4 regions of the Streptomyces sp. NPDC057280 genome follow, and region 1 is predicted to be linked to each of the others. Evidence: riboswitches for the same ligand, from Rfam matches in the RefSeq annotation. Region 1 holds a riboswitch; each other region holds the start of a gene.
The links. Region 1 has a riboswitch for cyclic di-AMP ahead of ACFUO4_RS34600 (M23 family metallopeptidase). Riboswitches for the same ligand answer to the same signal wherever they lie in the genome.
Positions count from the first base shown of each region.

Region 2: it holds a riboswitch for cyclic di-AMP, as region 1 does, so the genes downstream of both, ACFUO4_RS06180 (peptidoglycan DD-metalloendopeptidase family protein) here and ACFUO4_RS34600 (M23 family metallopeptidase) in region 1, are expected to answer to the same signal.
Region 3: it holds a riboswitch for cyclic di-AMP, as region 1 does, so the genes downstream of both, ACFUO4_RS20425 (NlpC/P60 family protein) here and ACFUO4_RS34600 (M23 family metallopeptidase) in region 1, are expected to answer to the same signal.
Region 4: it holds a riboswitch for cyclic di-AMP, as region 1 does, so the genes downstream of both, ACFUO4_RS24700 (C40 family peptidase) here and ACFUO4_RS34600 (M23 family metallopeptidase) in region 1, are expected to answer to the same signal.

Region 1 is NZ_JBHUYR010000007.1:474,193-478,094, reverse strand. Features, by position in the region: gene ACFUO4_RS34605 (aldo/keto reductase) at 1-337, opposite strand, end outside; gene ACFUO4_RS34600 (M23 family metallopeptidase) at 500-1,534, opposite strand; cyclic di-AMP (ydaO/yuaA leader) riboswitch at 1,546-1,703, opposite strand; tRNA gene ACFUO4_RS34595 (tRNA-Met) at 2,023-2,096, opposite strand; gene ACFUO4_RS34590 (alginate lyase family protein) at 2,171-3,385, opposite strand; gene ACFUO4_RS34585 (dihydrofolate reductase family protein) at 3,512-3,902, opposite strand, start outside.
Region 2 is NZ_JBHUYR010000001.1:1,335,250-1,339,151, reverse strand. Features, by position in the region: gene ACFUO4_RS06185 (alpha-galactosidase) at 1-1,189, shown strand, start outside; cyclic di-AMP (ydaO/yuaA leader) riboswitch at 1,496-1,664, shown strand; gene ACFUO4_RS06180 (peptidoglycan DD-metalloendopeptidase family protein) at 1,669-2,589, shown strand; gene ACFUO4_RS06175 (Tat pathway signal sequence domain protein) at 2,803-3,902, shown strand, end outside.
Region 3 is NZ_JBHUYR010000003.1:414,887-418,788, forward strand. Features, by position in the region: gene ACFUO4_RS20420 (tellurite resistance/C4-dicarboxylate transporter family protein) at 1-453, opposite strand, end outside; gene ACFUO4_RS20425 (NlpC/P60 family protein) at 572-1,711, opposite strand; cyclic di-AMP (ydaO/yuaA leader) riboswitch at 1,720-1,891, opposite strand; gene pcrA (DNA helicase PcrA) at 2,156-3,902, shown strand, end outside.
Region 4 is NZ_JBHUYR010000004.1:183,118-187,019, forward strand. Features, by position in the region: gene ACFUO4_RS24685 (ATP-binding protein) at 1-428, shown strand, start outside; gene ACFUO4_RS24690 (LysR family transcriptional regulator) at 425-1,336, opposite strand; gene ACFUO4_RS24695 (LysE family translocator) at 1,426-2,061, shown strand; gene ACFUO4_RS24700 (C40 family peptidase) at 2,113-2,586, opposite strand; cyclic di-AMP (ydaO/yuaA leader) riboswitch at 2,590-2,801, opposite strand; gene ACFUO4_RS24705 (hypothetical protein) at 3,140-3,448, opposite strand; gene ACFUO4_RS24710 (ATP-dependent Clp protease proteolytic subunit) at 3,456-3,902, opposite strand, start outside.

The DNA.
Region 1 (3,902 bases):
GGCGCAGGGAGGCGTCCGCGGCGGCCTTGATGTTGGCGGCCCGCAGACCCTGGAGCTCCGGGTGCTGGCTGACCTTCGTGGCGATCACGACGTCGTCGCGGTTGCCGCGCGCCCTGACCCACTTGCCGATGATGGTCTCGGACTCGCCGCCCGAGTTGCCCTCCACCCAGTGCGAGTAGGAGTCGGCGGTGTCGAGGAAGTTGCCGCCCGCGGCGGCGTAGGCGTCGAGGACGGCGAAGGACTGCGCCTCGTCGGCGGTCCAGCCGAAGACGTTGCCGCCGAGGGAGAGCGGGAAGACCTCGAGATCGGACGTGCCCAGCTTGCGAAGAGAAGTCATGGTGATGGACAACGCCCACGTCGGAGGCGGATCTTCCGGGACGGCCGCAAAGTTCCCGTAAACAAGCGGAGTACAACATTCCGCGGCGGGCACGCAAAGACCGGCGGCCCTGACGTCGGGGGGTGAGCGTCGGGACCGCCGGGGTTCAGAAGGTGCCGCGCCTCAGGGGTTGAGGCCCTTGCTCCGCAGCCACGCCATCGGGTCGATGCCGGTGTCCGCCCCGTCGGGGTGGACCTCCAGGTGCAGGTGGGCGCCGGTCACGTTGCCGGTCGCGCCCACGCGCCCGATGACATCACCGGTGCCGACCTTCTGGCCGACACTGACGCTGATCGAGGACTGGTGGCAGAACCACAGCTCGGTGCCGTCGTCGAGGGTGAGGATCGTGCGGTAGCCGTAGGAGCCGGCCCAGCCGGCCTCCGTGATGGTGCCGCTGTGGATCGCCTTGATCAGCGTGCCCGTGGGGGCCGCGAAGTCCAGACCGGTGTGGTAGCCGGAGGACCACAGCGAACCGGCCTGACCGAAGGTCGAGGTGATCGTGTACGAGGAGGTCGGCAGCGTGAACTGCTTGGCGAGCTCGGCGAGGCGCTTGGCCTCGGCCTCCTTCGCGGCCTTCTCCTCGGCGGCCTTCTTCGCCGCCGCGGCGTCGTCGGCGGCCTGCTTGAGCGCGGCGGCCTCGGCCTTCGCGGTCTGCGTGGCGACCTCGGCCTCGGCGGCCAGCTGCGCCTTGTTGTCGACCTGGTTCTGCTGGCTCTCGGCCTGCGCCATGATCCGGTTGCGCAGCGCCTCACCGGCGTCCGAGCCGGTCTCGGCGGTCCGCGTGGCGCTGGTGGCCAGGCTGCTGAGGGCGGTGGCGGAACCCTTGGGGGCCTCGTCGTCACCGCCGAAGACACCGCCCACGTTGGGCAGGTCGGGGATCGAGATGGAGACCGGCGGCTTGCCGGTGTTGGCGCTGGCCATGCCGCCCGCGCCGACGGCGGCTATGACACCGACGCCCAGGACCGTGGAACTGCGGGCGAGTCCCCCGCCGCGCTGCTTGGCCACCCGGTGCTTGCCACGCGGCGGACGGAGGGAGTCCTCGGTGGGATTCCAGACGTCCTGCGGGCCCTCGTCGTGGTGGTAGCTGCCGTAGCCGAAGGCATCGGTGCTGCGCTGGCTCGGCACGTACGGGGCCTCGGGGGCAGGCCGGTTTGACGCCACGTGGGCGTGCTCCTTTCCTTCCTTCTCGCCTACCGGGTTAGCTGACGGGTTCGGAGCAGGAAGGTCTCCTACGCGCGTATAACCGCCGTGCTGCCACGGCGACTTCCGCGTGATTCACCCCAAGTTGGTGGTTCCCCGGTTCCCTTGCGGGATTCGGCGCGTGCGCACGGAGCCGACTCTTGTGACGGCTGGGACGACCGCGCTGCGTTATCGAACGTTAATAGACCCGGGGTACGGATTCCAAGCTGTTCCGCTTGATCATTAACCTTTTTCGGCAGGACGTAGGGGTCATGGCCGGTGAAAATCGGGCGAGTTGACCGCGCCCGCGAGGACTCCCAGGAGGCTCACAGGTATTGACGGTATGTCAGTTGTTATGCGGAGGGCGCTCGCCCGATCACCGGCCGTGACATCGCCGACTCCAGCGGAAGAACCTCGAAACGACTCAGGGCCGGAATCCATTGAACTGGATTCCGGCCCTGGGCCTTCAGTAGCGGGGACAGGATTTGAACCTGCGACCTCTGGGTTATGAGCCCAGCGAGCTACCGAGCTGCTCCACCCCGCGTCGGTGAAACCAGCATACGCCATTCGCGGGACCGCTCGCGCCACCTTTACGTCGCCGCAGCTCACGGGCGGTTCTCAGGTGCCGGGATTGCCCGCGTGGGTCAGGGTCTCCCAGGAGACGAAGAGGTTGTCGGTGCCGGCCGGGCGGGTCTTTTCGGCGAGCTTGTGGGCGGCCGGGACGGAGTCGCCGAGGCGGTTCTCCAGGTGGTTGAGGGCGACCTCCAGGTCCGGCCCCATGTTCCGGTCGACCTTGCCGCCGCACAGCCACACGGGCGCGGTCTCCCCCGCCTGGTACCGGGCGTGGAAGGCGAGGGCGCTCTTGAGCCGGTCCTTCACCTCGCCGTACAGGTCGATGCCCTGGTGCCAGGCGGTCTCGGCGATGTGGGCGGTGGCGGCGAGGGAGTAGCCGACGTGCTTGAAGTTGCGGCAGGTCTCCTGGGACATGCCGTCCTTGTACGTCTTCTGCCCGAACCAGTACGTCGTGAGCTTCTGCGGGGTGCCGACGGTCGACCCCTTGGGCGTGAGCGGCAGCTTGCCGTCCTTCGCCAGGTAGAAGTAGGCGGGCACGCGCTCGCGGACCCGTTCCAGGGCGTGGTCGAAGGCCTTGCGGTCCTCCAGGAAGACGGCGATGCCGATGGCCGCGTCGGTCATCACGAGGTCCCAGTTGCCGTTGTAGTCGGGGACCTTGCGCGTGACGGCCGGCAGATACGCCGTGCGCAGCATGGTCTCGAACCGGGCGACCCGGTCCGCCGGCCAGCCCGCGCCGGGACTGTGCCGGACGATCTCGGCGGCCCGCGCCCATGTCGACCCGGCCCACCCGGTCTGCAGCCCGGCGTCCTCCTCGGTGTGCCGCCGCATCTTCGCCGACCAGGCGTCCATGATCTCCCTGGCCTTCACAGCGTGCTGCTGCTTGCCGGTGATCCGGAAGAGAAGGGCCTGGGTGTAGGCGGCGATGGCGTCCTCGCGCTCCTCGACACACCCGTGCGCGGGCCGGTCGGCGTGGTCGCCACCGGGGCAGTCGACGCTGGCGTACGGCTCCGGCGTGTACGTGTACGCCCCGTACTTGCTGTCCCGCATGTCGAGGTAGGCCTTCAGCCACGGCTGCTTCCCCGCGGTGACGTTCTTCTTCACGGCCTCCAGCTGCGCCTCGCTGACGAGCACGCCGGGGTGGGTGAAGGCGGTGTCCGGGGGCAGCGCGCGGGCCATGGTGCGGGTACCGGCACCGGTCCCCGCGCAGGCGGTGGCGAGGAGCGGGACCAGCAGGAGAGCGGCGGTGAGTCGGGGCCTCATAGGGGAAGCGTGGACCGGGGGTTGCCGGGGCGCAGGATCTGTTGGGCCGATCGGTCGGCCGGCCCCGGCGGGGTCCCGCCGCCAGGGCGACAGGTGCCTGTTCGGCGCCTTCGCCGCTCCTCGCTCCTACGACAGCAAGTGCTTGTTGGGCGCCTTCGCCCGCTCCGCGTACTCCGGCAGTACGACGACGTCGGCACCGTGCGCCGCCAGCAGCCCGTTTCCGTCGGCCGCCGTCACGAACGTGTCCGGCTCCCGCCAGGCCGTCACCACCCGCCGTACCCCGGCGTCGAGGATCAGCCGGGCGCAGGGCGCGGGGCGGGAGGCGCGGCGGGCGCAGGGTTCCAGGCTGCTGTAGACGGTCGCCGACGCCAGCCGGGGGTCGTTCGCGCCGATCTTCGTCAGGGCCGCCTCCTCCGCGTGTACGACGGGGTCGTCGCCCTCCCTCGAGTACCCGCGCGCGAGTTCCGTGCCGTCGGCGGCGACCACGACCGCGCCGACGCTGAACGCGGTCCGCGAC
Region 2 (3,902 bases), on a different contig from region 1:
GCCGGTGCTGTTCAACTCCTGGGAGGCCACCCAGTTCGACATCTCCGAGGAGCAGCAGGGGAACCTCGCGCGGCGAGCCGCGGCCATCGGGGTCGAGCTCTTCGTCGTCGACGACGGCTGGTTCGGCGCTCGCACCAGCGACCGCGCCGGACTCGGCGACTGGACGGTCAACCGGGACCGCTTCCCGGGCGGCCTGAAGCCCCTCGCCGACTATGTGCACGCGCTCGGCATGCAGTTCGGCATCTGGGTCGAGCCCGAGATGGTCAACCCCGACAGCGACCTGTACCGGGCACACCCCGACTGGGTGCAGTTCCAGCCGGGACGAAAGCGGACGGAACTGCGCAATCAGCTCGTGCTCAACCTCGCGCGCGAGGACGTCAAGGAGTACCTCTGGGGGCAGCTCGACGCCCTGCTGTCCAGCGCCCCGATCGACTACGTGAAGTGGGACTTCAACCGCTGCTTCACCGACGCGGGCTGGCCCGGCGAGGCCTATCCGCAGCGGCTCTGGGTCGACCATGTGCAGGCCTTCTACGCCCTGTTGGACCGGCTGCGGGCCGCCCACCCCGGCGTCGCCTTCGAGTCCTGCTCGGGCGGCGGCGGCCGGATCGACCTCGGCGTGCTGAGCCGCACGGACCAGGTGTGGACCTCCGACAACACCGACCCGCTCGACCGGCTCGCCATCCAGCACGGCTTCAGCCAGATCCACCCCGCGCGCGTGATGGCCGCCTGGGTCACCGACAGCCCCAACACCCAGCTCAACGGGCGGGTCAGTTCGCTGCGCTTCCGCTTCGTCAGCGCCATGGCCGGAGTGCTCGGGGTGGGCGGGGACCTCACGGAGTGGACCGAGGAGGAGCTCGCCGAGGCCCGCGAGTGGGTGGAGCTCTACAAGGGCATCCGGCCGCTCGTGCAGCGTGGCGACCAGTACCGGCTGCGGGCGCCGCAGGGCGACGGACTGAGCGCCGTGCAGTACGTCCTCGGGGACGAGACCGTCGTCCTGGCCTGGCTCCAGTCGCAGCGGTACGGCGAACCCGTTCCGGCGCTCCGTCTGCGCGGCCTCGACCCCACGGCCTCGTATGAATGCCGCGAAACGGGCGAAATCCACAGAGGAGCCGTATTGCAGCATCACGGGCTGCGGGTGGGATTGCGGGGCGATCTGGATGCGGCAGTTCTGCGACTGCGTCGCATCTGAACTTTCTGTCCGAATTGACGGCTTGCGTAGCCTTCATTCCAACTCGCTCTGGAATCGGGGAAGCTGTGAAAACGGCACGTGAGCAGCGTCATATCGGTGACCCTGAGTCGTCCGTCATGTTCACGTAATTCGCCGTCAAAAACTGGGTGATTGCGTTCCGGGAAGGCCGCCACAACACGGAGGGTGACCGTGAATTTCGCGGCGGATCAAGAGGAACGCAATCACCCTGGAACCTCTTACTTGTCCCTTTGCGTCTTCCTCGCTTACGTTCGCCACCAATCCGGACGGACGCCCAATCCTGCCGCCGACCGGAATCCGCACAACTCACCCGTGAACGGCAGGAGCGGGGGACCCACAGGTACAACCGCCTGGACCGGTCTTCCGGAACAGGCTTGGGGTTAAGTCGCACCTCGGTGCGTCCGGACATCTCCAGTCCGCACCCGACAGCTCACCTCGCAGGCGCCGGAGAGGAATTCCCCATGCCCGCGAAGGGTAAGCACCGCCGCCCCAAGTCCCAGCGGCTCACCCGCTCGATCGCCGTCGCCGGAACCGGTGGCGCCGCACTCGCCCTGCCTCTGATGGGGGCCGCCGGCGCCCACGCGGCCACCGGCCAGTCCGTTTCTGAAAAGGCGGTCCAGTCCGTTCCGGTCGCCGCGAAGACGGCCACCGAGAAGGCCACGCAGAAGAAGGGCGCCGCGAACACCGCGACCGTGCGCACCTATTCGGTGAGGGCCGGCGACTACCTCTCGAAGATCGCCGACGAACAGCACGTCACCGGCGGCTGGAAGAAGCTGTACTCGGACAACCGTGAGGCCGTCGGTTCCGACCCCTCGCTCATCCATCCCGGCCTGAAGCTCACGCTGGGCAAGAAGGCGGCGGCGAGGACCGAGAAGCCGGCGAGCGCGGACAGGTCGACGAGCTCCGAGAAGTCCTCGTCCTCCTCGGACACGACGACCGCCACCCGGAGCAGCGAGTCGGCCGGCAGTTCCAGTGGCTTCACCCTGCCCGTCTCCGGCGCCACCGTCGGCACGGGCTACCACGTGGCCGGCAGCATGTGGTCCAGCGGCTATCACACGGGCGTCGACTTCGTCGTCCCGACCGGTACCCCGCTCAAGGCCGTGGGTGCGGGCACCGTCGTCTCCGCCGGCTGGGGCGGCGCGTACGGCAACCAGGTCGTCATCAAGCTGGCCGACGGCTACTACGCGCAGTACGCCCACCTGTCCTCGCTGTCGGTCTCGTCCGGCCAGACTGTCACCGAGGGCCAGCAGGTCGGCCTCTCCGGTGCCACCGGCAACGTGACCGGTCCGCACCTCCACTTCGAGATCCGGACGACGCCGGACTACGGCTCGGACGTGGACCCGGTCGCGTACCTCCGCTCGAAGGGCGTCGCCGTCGGCTGACGCTCCCCCCGATGCCACCGAAGGCCGGATCCCGATCCCCGGGTCCGGCCTTCGGTGTGGGGTCTTGCCGTTTCATGATCGGTTCATTGCGGTCTTGTGGCGCGGCTGCCCGAACCGTCGACAGGGAGGGGAGGCTGGGACCACAGTGAACTCCGAAGCGATGCAAGCGCTTTCTGCCCGTCATGGCATCCGCACCCGCATCCGGAGGTCCCCGTGCCCGGCGTCGACCGACGCACCGTCATCAAGGGCGCCGCAGCCGCGGCCGCCGTGGCCCAGTTCTCCTGGGCGCTGTCCCGCACCGCCGCCGCGGCGGACCCCGACGACACCGAACTGCACTGGCTGGAGGGCTCGGCGCCCGACGTCCACGCAGGCACCACCTGGGGCGTGCCATGGGCGCGCGGGGCGCACCGGCCGGGGCAGACCTTCCGGCTGACGACCGCCGCGGGCGACGACGTCCCCGTCCAGAGCTGGGTCACCGGCCACTGGCCCGACGGCTCGGTGAAGTGGACGGCGCACGCCCTCGCGCCGGGCGCTGCGAAGGCCTCCGCCTACAAGCTCGCGGCGGGCACCCCGGCCACACCGGAGCAGAAGGTCGCGGTCACCCGGTCCGCGGGCCGCGTCGAGGTGTCGACCGGTGTCATCACGGCCGTCTTCGGAGTCAAGGGCTCCGACACCGTCGTACGGAGTGTGCGGCGCGGGTCGGCCGAGATCGCCCGCGACGGCAGGCTCGTCGCCCTGCGGCAGGAGTCGGTGCGGGACGGCGCGGACGTCTCCCACTTCGCCGGCCGGGTCGAGAAGGTCGAGGTGGAGCAGGACGGTCCGGTCCGGGCCGTCGTCCGCGTCGAGGGCCGGCACCGCGACGGCGGGCGGGCCTGGCTGCCGTACACCCTGCGCTTCTCCTTCTTCGCCGGTGCCGACTCCTTCCGGCTGGTGCACACCTTCGTCTGGGACGGCGAGCAGACGCCGGGCTCGGACCGGGGGGACTTCCTGCGCGGTCTGGGCGTCCGCTTCACCGTGCCGCTGAGCGACCGGCCCTACGACCGCCATGTGCGGTTCGCCGACTCCGGCGGCGGTCTGTTCGGGGAGGCCGTCCAGGGCATCACCGGACTGCGCCGCGACCCCGGGGCCGCGCTGCGCGCCGCGCAGATCGCCGGTGAGCGGCTGCCCGACACCGCGACCTGGGACACCCGGGTCGCCGACCGCCTCGCCTACATCCCGGCCTGGGGCGACTACACCCTGACCCAGCCCAACGCCGACGGCTACACCGTCCGCAAGCGCACCAAGGCGGGCTACGGCTGGATCCACGCCGCGGC
Region 3 (3,902 bases), on a different contig from region 1:
CGTCGCACCGAGCACGGCCAAGCCCTGCGTCGCCACGCAGATCAGGAACACCGCGCCCGGCATCCGCCGCTTCCAGTGCCCCATGACCAGCACGATCAGCAGCGGCCACAGCACCGTGGCCAGCGCCAGCAGTGCTTCGGCGAGGTGCTGCCAGCCCAGGGCGGAGAAGCGGGTGCCCAGCACCGTGGTCGCCGCGACCGCCGTGAGCGCGCCCGGCGTCTCGGCCTCCGCCACCCAGCGCGACCGCTCCAGCAGCAGGCGTACGGCGAAGTCGGCGGCCAGCGCCACCCAGCCCACGGACGCCAGCACCAGAGCAATGCGGGACATCACCTCGTACCCCGTCAGATGCAGGGCGACCGACACGATGCCGGTCGCCATCACCGCGGAACCGGCGGCGGGCGGGCGCTGCGCCCACCAGGTGCGGAGGGGGGAGGTATGGGGCGTCTCGGGCATGAAAGTGATGCTAAGGAGCGCGCGGGGGGATGAGAGCGGGGCACGCGCGCGGGCGTGGAGAAAAGAGCGCGGGGGTGCGCGACGCCTGGGCCGGGCGCGCCACCGCGGACGGGCCGGCCTAGGCCGGGCGCACCACGCTGTGGATCGCCGACTCGCCGTCGTAGTAGATCGACTCCTCGCGGACGTACGCCCCCGGCTTCGGCGCGTGGATCATCATGCCGTTGCCGATGTAGAGGCCGACGTGGCTGACGTCGTCGTAGAAGAAGACCAGGTCACCGGGCTGGGCGTTGGCGAGGGAGACCGTGGTGCCGAAGTTCACCTGGTCGTAGGTGGTGCGGGGGAGGGTGATGCCGGCGGCGTTCCAGGCGGCCTGGGTGAGGCCGGAGCAGTCGTAGGAGTCGGGGCCGGTGGCGCCCCAGACGTACGGCTTGCCGACCTGCGCGCGGGCGAAGGCGAGGGCCTTGTCGGCCTTGGTGGCGTATGAGGAGTCGGCCGGGGCCGAGCTGTCCGGAGTGCTCGCCTCCTGTTCCGCCGCCGCGGTCTGCTCCGCGGCCTTCTGCTGCTGCGCCAGCTCCGCGGCCTTGCGGGCGGCCTCCTCCTGCTTCTTCTTCTCGATCGCCGCGAGCCGCGCCTTCTCCTCGGCGGTCAGCTGCGACAGCAGCTCGCGCGCGGCGGAGAGCTTGCGCTGGACGGTCGCCTTGGCGGTCTTCAGGTCGGCCTGCGAGTCGGTGAGCGTCTCGAGGCTCTTGGTGGCCTCCTGCCGCTTCTTCATCGTCGCGGACTGAGCGCTGATGTAGTCGTCGACCGCACCCTTCTGACGGTCCGTCATGCGGCCCATCAGCTGCGTCTGGTCGAAGTAGTCCTGCGGGGTGTCCGCGAGCAGGAAGGTCGCGGTGTCGGGCGCGGAGGCGCCGGTGCGGTACTGGGCCGCGGCGAAGGAACCGAGTTCCTCGCGGGCCTCGTTGAGCTTCTGGGTGCGCTGGGCGACGTCGTCGAGGAGGGTGTCGACCTCCTTGCGCTGCGTGGCGGTCTTCTCCTTGGCCGAGTTGTACTTCTCGGTCGCCGACTCCGCCTGCCGGTAGAGGTCGTCGACCTTCTTCTCGACTTCCTCCAGGCTCGGCCTGTCGTCGGTCGAGGGGGCGGCGGTGGCGGTCTGGGAGAGCAGGGCCACGGAGGTGAGGGCGGCCGTTGCGAGCGCGGGGGTGCGTATGCCTGCTACGCGCGTTCCCGCAGGACGTGGCCTTGCGTGCGACGCCAAGGGAGGCGACTCCTTCCATGTTCCGCCTACCGAGTTAGCTGTCGGGTTCGGGCGGGTGGTTCGGAAGGTGTGCCCTACGGCCGTCCCCCGAAAGGGAGTTGGGCCGATTCACCCCAAGGTCGGTGTGGGTCCCCGGCTCCGGCTGCCATGGCGGCGCACCGGACTCGGCGGAGGCCGCGCGGCCCGGCGACGTTCGCCGGTGGGGGTCGTACGGCCTGACCGGCACGGTAGCCAACGGGTGTGGCCCCTGTGAAGGTTGATGTCCGATAGGCCCGATACATTTTCGTGACCTTGGCCGGCCGGTCGCGAGAAGTAATGGGCAGGTGACGGAAGGTGCTCGGCGATCACGGCCGGAAGATCCCCGGCTTCGGAGGAGGCCGTCATCGGGCCGACTTCTCGGGGCGGCGGCGGGGTGTCAGTGCGGCACCCTAGACTCGGAGAGCGATGAGCAGCCTCTTTGACGACAGCTTCCTGGCGGACCTCCAGACCCCCAAGGGTCACGAGGAGGAGCCCCCGCCTCCGCCCGAGGACGAGCACGGACCGGAACCCGTTCCGGACGATCTGTTCGGCGGGAAGTTCGACGTGCCGCCGGACCGGGACGCGTACTACCGCGACGGCGCCCCGCGCCCGGCCCTGGACGCGGCGGCGCTGATCGAGGGGCTCAACGAGAACCAGCGGGCCGCCGTCGTGCACTCCGGCACCCCGCTGCTCATCGTGGCCGGCGCCGGATCGGGCAAGACACGCGTGCTCACGCACCGTATCGCCTACCTGCTGGCCGAGCGGAATGTCCACCCGGGGCAGATCCTCGCGATCACCTTCACCAACAAGGCCGCGGGCGAGATGAAGGAACGCGTCGAGCAGCTCGTCGGCCCGCGCGCGAACGCGATGTGGGTGATGACCTTCCACAGTGCGTGCGTGCGCATCCTGCGGCGGGAGAGCAAGAAGCTCGGCTTCACGTCCTCCTTCTCGATCTACGACGCCGCCGACTCCAAGCGCCTCATGGCCCTGGTCTGCCGTGACCTCGACCTCGACCCCAAGCGCTTCCCGCCCAAGTCCTTCAGCGCCAAGATCAGCAACCTCAAGAACGAGCTGATCGACGAGGAGGACTTCGCGGCCCAGGCCACCGACGGCTTCGAGAAGACCCTCGCCCAGGCCTACGCCATGTACCAGTCGCGGTTGCGCGAGGCCAACGCCCTCGACTTCGACGACCTGATCATGACGACGGTCAACCTGCTGCGGGCGTTCCCCGATGTCGCCGAGCACTACCGCCGCCGCTTCCGGCACGTCCTGGTCGACGAGTACCAGGACACCAACCACGCCCAGTACGCGCTGGTCAGGGAGCTGGTCGGGACGGGTGCGCACGACGAGGACGTCCCGCCGAACGAGTTCGACGTCCCGCCCGCCGAGCTCTGCGTCGTCGGTGACGCCGACCAGTCGATCTACGCCTTCCGTGGCGCGACGATCCGCAACATCCTCCAGTTCGAGGAGGACTACCCGAACGCGACGACGATCCTGCTGGAGCAGAACTACCGCTCCACCCAGACGATCCTGTCCGCCGCCAACGCGGTCATCGAGCGCAACGAGTCCCGCCGCCCCAAGAACCTGTGGACCAACGCGGGCGCCGGGGCGCGCATCACCGGCTACGTCGCCGACACCGAGCACGACGAGGCGCAGTTCGTCGCCGACGAGATAGACCGACTGACGGACGCGGGCGAGGCGAAGGCCGGCGATGTCGCCGTCTTCTACCGCACCAACGCCCAGTCCCGGGTCTTCGAGGAGATCTTCATCCGCGTCGGCCTGCCCTACAAGGTCGTCGGCGGCGTCCGCTTCTACGAGCGCAAGGAGGTCCGGGACGTCCTGGCCTACCTGCGGGTGCTGGCCAACCCCGAGGACTCGGTGCCGCTGCGGCGCATCCTCAACGTCCCCAAGCGGGGCATCGGCGAGCGCGCCGAGGCGATGATCGACGCCCTCTCCCAGCGCGAGAAGATCAGCTTCCCGCAGGCCCTCAAGCGGGTCGACGAGGCGTACGGCATGGCCGCGCGGTCGACGAACGCCGTGAAGCGGTTCAACGTGCTGATGGAGGAGCTCCGTACGATCGTCGACTCCGGCGCGGGACCGGCGACCGTTCTGGAGGCGGTGCTCGAACGCACGGGCTATCTCGCCGAGTTGCAGGCCTCCACCGACCCGCAGG
Region 4 (3,902 bases), on a different contig from region 1:
TGCCGAGCGATCCCGCCTCGGTCTCCGCGGCCCGCGCCTACGTCCTGAGCACCCTCTCGGAGTGGGGCCTGCCGGCGGACACGGAAGCGGCGGAGACGATCCGGCTCATCGTCTCCGAACTCGCCACCAACGCGGTACAGCACACCTTCGGTCAGTCACCCACCTTCACGGTGGACATCCAGCTCGACCGCGACGAGCAACTGCGCATCGGAGTCACCGACAGCCACCCCCGCTTCCCCAAGCGGCTCCCGGCCGCCGTCCAGCAGGACAACGGCCGCGGCATGGTGATCATCCGCTGGCTGACCGCGGAGTGCGGCGGCAAGCTGAGAGTCCGCCCCACCCGCGAGGGCGGCAAGACGGTCTCCATCGAACTCCCGTGGACGGTACCGGCACAGCCGGTGTCCGCGGCGGGACAGCAAGAGCCCTAGGGCCGGGCCCGGCCGAACGCGCCCCTGAGGAGTGCCCGGAAGGCGTCCGCCGTCGGAGCCGTCTCGTCGGTGCGATGGGCGACCGAGATGGTACGGCGCAGATCCCCCGGTTCCAGCAGTCGTACCCCCACCGGTGTCACCGACGTCCGCGCCACCATCTCCGGGACCACCGCGACGCCGAGCCCAGCACTCACCAGCGCGCAGACCAGGGCGTACACGGGCGTCGCCACCAGTACGGACGCGGTGGCGCCGGCCCGGGCGAGGGCCGCCTCCACGCCGCGCCGGGCAGGATGGTCCGGGGCCATGCTGATCAGCGGCTGGCCGGCGAGTCCGGTCAGGGGCAGGCGTGCGGTGCCCTCGGCGAGGGCATGCCCCGGGGCGGTCACCAGGACCAGCTCCTCCACCAGGACCGGCTCCACGCTGACGGACGCGGGCAGCGGTACCGGGTCCGCGGGCTCGTAGGAATGCGTCAGCGCCAGATCCACGTCACCGGCCGCCACCGCCGCCACCCCGGCCGGCGGTTCGAGGTGGGCGACGGTCAGTTCCACGTCCGGATACGCCCGGCGGAACGCGCTCAGCACGGGCGGCAGCAGCTGGATGCCCGCGGTCTGGAAGGTGCCGAGCCGCAGCGTGCCGCCGGACAGCCCGGTCAGCCGCGCGAGTTCATGGCGGGCCTGCTCCATCTCGTCCAGCACCCGGCGGGCCCGGGCCACCAGGAGCTCCCCGGCGCCCGTGAGCCGTGCGCCGCGGTGATGCCGTACGAGAAGGGCGGTGCCCGCCTCCCGCTCCAGTTTGGCCAGCTGCTGGGAGAGCGCGGGGGTGGTGTACCCGAGGCGCTGGGCGGCCCGGGTGATCGAGCCGGCCTCGGCGACGGCGACCAGCGCGGCGAGCCGGTTCGGGTCGTACATGCCGAGCCCCCAGCCTAAAGGGATGCTTAAGTAAGACTCAGGATATTCGACATACCTGCTGAAGGCTCACGCGCGGCAGGCTGACAGGCATGGACGCACAGCTCATCGCCTTCACCGGGGTCGCCGCCGGCATGGTCGCCATGCCCGGCGCCGATTTCACCGTCGTCGTACGCAACGCACTGGTCTCCCGCCGGGCCGGTGTCGCCAGTGCCCTCGGTGTCGCGGGCGGGCTGCTGCTGCACACGGCGCTGGCGGTGGCCGGGGTCGCCGCTGTCCTGGCGGCCGTACCGGCACTGTTCCGTGCGCTCCAACTCCTGGGCGGTGCCTATGTGCTGTACCTGGGTGTACGGTCCCTGCGCTCACTGAGCGGTCCGCACACGGTGGTTGAGGACGCCCGGAGCGGCTCCGCGCGGCCTCTTCGGCAGGGGTTCGTCACCAACGCCCTCAATCCGAAGGCGCCCGTCACCTTCCTGAGCCTGTTGCCGCAGTTCGTGCCGGACGGTTCGGCCGCGCTGCCCCGGACGCTGCTGCTGGCGCTGATCGTGGTGGTGCTCGCCCTGGTGTGGTTCCCGGCGGTGGCGCTGCTGGTGGACCGGCTGGGCCGGTGGCTCAGGCGGCCGCGGGCCGCGCGGCTCGTCGCGGGCGTCACCGGCACCGCGCTGACGGTGCTGGGCGTGGTCCTGCTCCTCGAACCGCTGCTCGCCCTCGACCGGGGAGCAGCCTGAGGCCCCGCGGGGGCGGCGGCGGGTCAGGTCGCCGCCGCCCCCGCGGGAAGGTCACTTGACCCGGCCGTACCAGACGCTCTTCGTCCAGATCTTCTGGAGCTTCACGACCTCCCCGCTCTTCGGGGAGTGCCAGATCTTCCCCTTCCCCGCGTAGATCCCGACGTGGTAGACGCTCGACCCCGAGTGGAAGAACACGAGGTCGCCGGCCTTGCGGCTGCCGGCCGAGATGTGGCGGGTCTTGTTGTACTGCTGGGCCGCCGTCCGGGGCAGCTTCTTGCCCGCCTTCTTGTACGAGTACAGCGTGAGCCCGGAGCAGTCGAACCTGTGCGGCCCCGCGGCGCCCCACTTGTACGGGGAGCCCTTCTTGGAAGCCGCGACCTGGAGTGCCTTCGTCGCCGGTGTCGCGGCCTCGGCGTCGGATGCGACGCCCGGGACCACGATGGAGCCGCCCACTGCGGCGATGGTGAGGGCCGAGGCGGTACCGGCTCGGGCCATCAGCGACGGGACACGATTGAGCGCAGACATGCGCAACCCTTCGTCAGCCGCCTGTGAAGGATGACCTGTCGGATTCGGGCTGGCGAAGTTGCCCGGCCGCGTACTGCGGCTTCACCCCAAGGGCTGCTCGGAACGGCCGTTGAGCGCTGTTCCGGCGACCCGTCGTGCTTGGGTCCTCCACTCCTGCCGATCCACTCCTGTCGACCGGTCATCCGGGTGGCGGCAGGACTCGGCGTCCACCCGGATCGCCCCGCCGCTGCGGCGGGGGCTTGTCGTCAGACAGGGATCTTCACGCACGGACACCCGAAAAACCCAATGGAATCGGGGATTTGTGGCGTTACTCACCACTCACCCGTTCGGGTGGACACTCCTCTGTTCGAGGGACTGTCGAGGGGGTCGAGGAGCCTCGGACCAGCGACGGAACGTCTCATTCCGGCCTCGGGCTACGCGCGTTGTGCAACCCTGACGGCCCCACAGAACGACGGGCGACTACTCCAAACGGGGGTACGTCTTTTGGTCCGTTTGAAAGCCGGTCCGGACGCCTCGCCGTCCCGGTCGGCGGTCCGGACCGGGCGCTTCCGCGTCAACTGCCGACGTGCGGCGGCACCGTGACCCGCGCCGTGCGCCGCTCACCGTCCAGGACGCGCAGCGCCCGCGCCAGGGTTGCGGCATGCAGCTCCGTCTCACCCCGCTGGTGCATCAGCGTCAGCGCGTCACGCAGCTCGGCCGCCTTGGCGACCAGCGCCTGCGCGGCCCGCAGCCCGCGGTAGGTGTCGCCGTGGTGCGCCGGGTTGATCCGGCCCAGCAGGTCGACCACGTCGAGATAACGGTCGATCAACTCGCCCTCGGCGCGCGTCAGTGCGGGCAGCGGCGGGAGTTCGGGTGGCAGCATCGTCCGCTCACCGGGTGCCGGGCGCGGGGCGCGAGGCCTTGCGGCTGGGGATGATCTGATCCACCAGGCCGTATTCCAGGGCCTCTTGAGCGGTGAGGATCTTGTCCCGCTCGATGTCCTCGGTGACTTGCTCCCGGCTGCGCCCGGTGTGCTGGACGAGCATCTCCTCCAGACGGTCGCGGACGCGCCCCAACTCAGCCGCGCGGATGGCCAGATCGCTGGCCTGCCCCTCCACCGGCTCGGTCAGCGAGGGTTGGTGGATCACCATGAGGGCACCCGGCAGCGCGAACCGCTTGCCGGGGGTGCCGGCCGTGAGCAGGACGGCCGCGGACGATCCGGCCTGCCCCAGGCAGATGGTCTCCACGTCGCACGTGACGAACTGCATCGTGTCGTAGATCGCCGACATGGCACTGAAGGAGCCGCCGGGGGAGTTGATGTAGAGCGAGATGTCCCG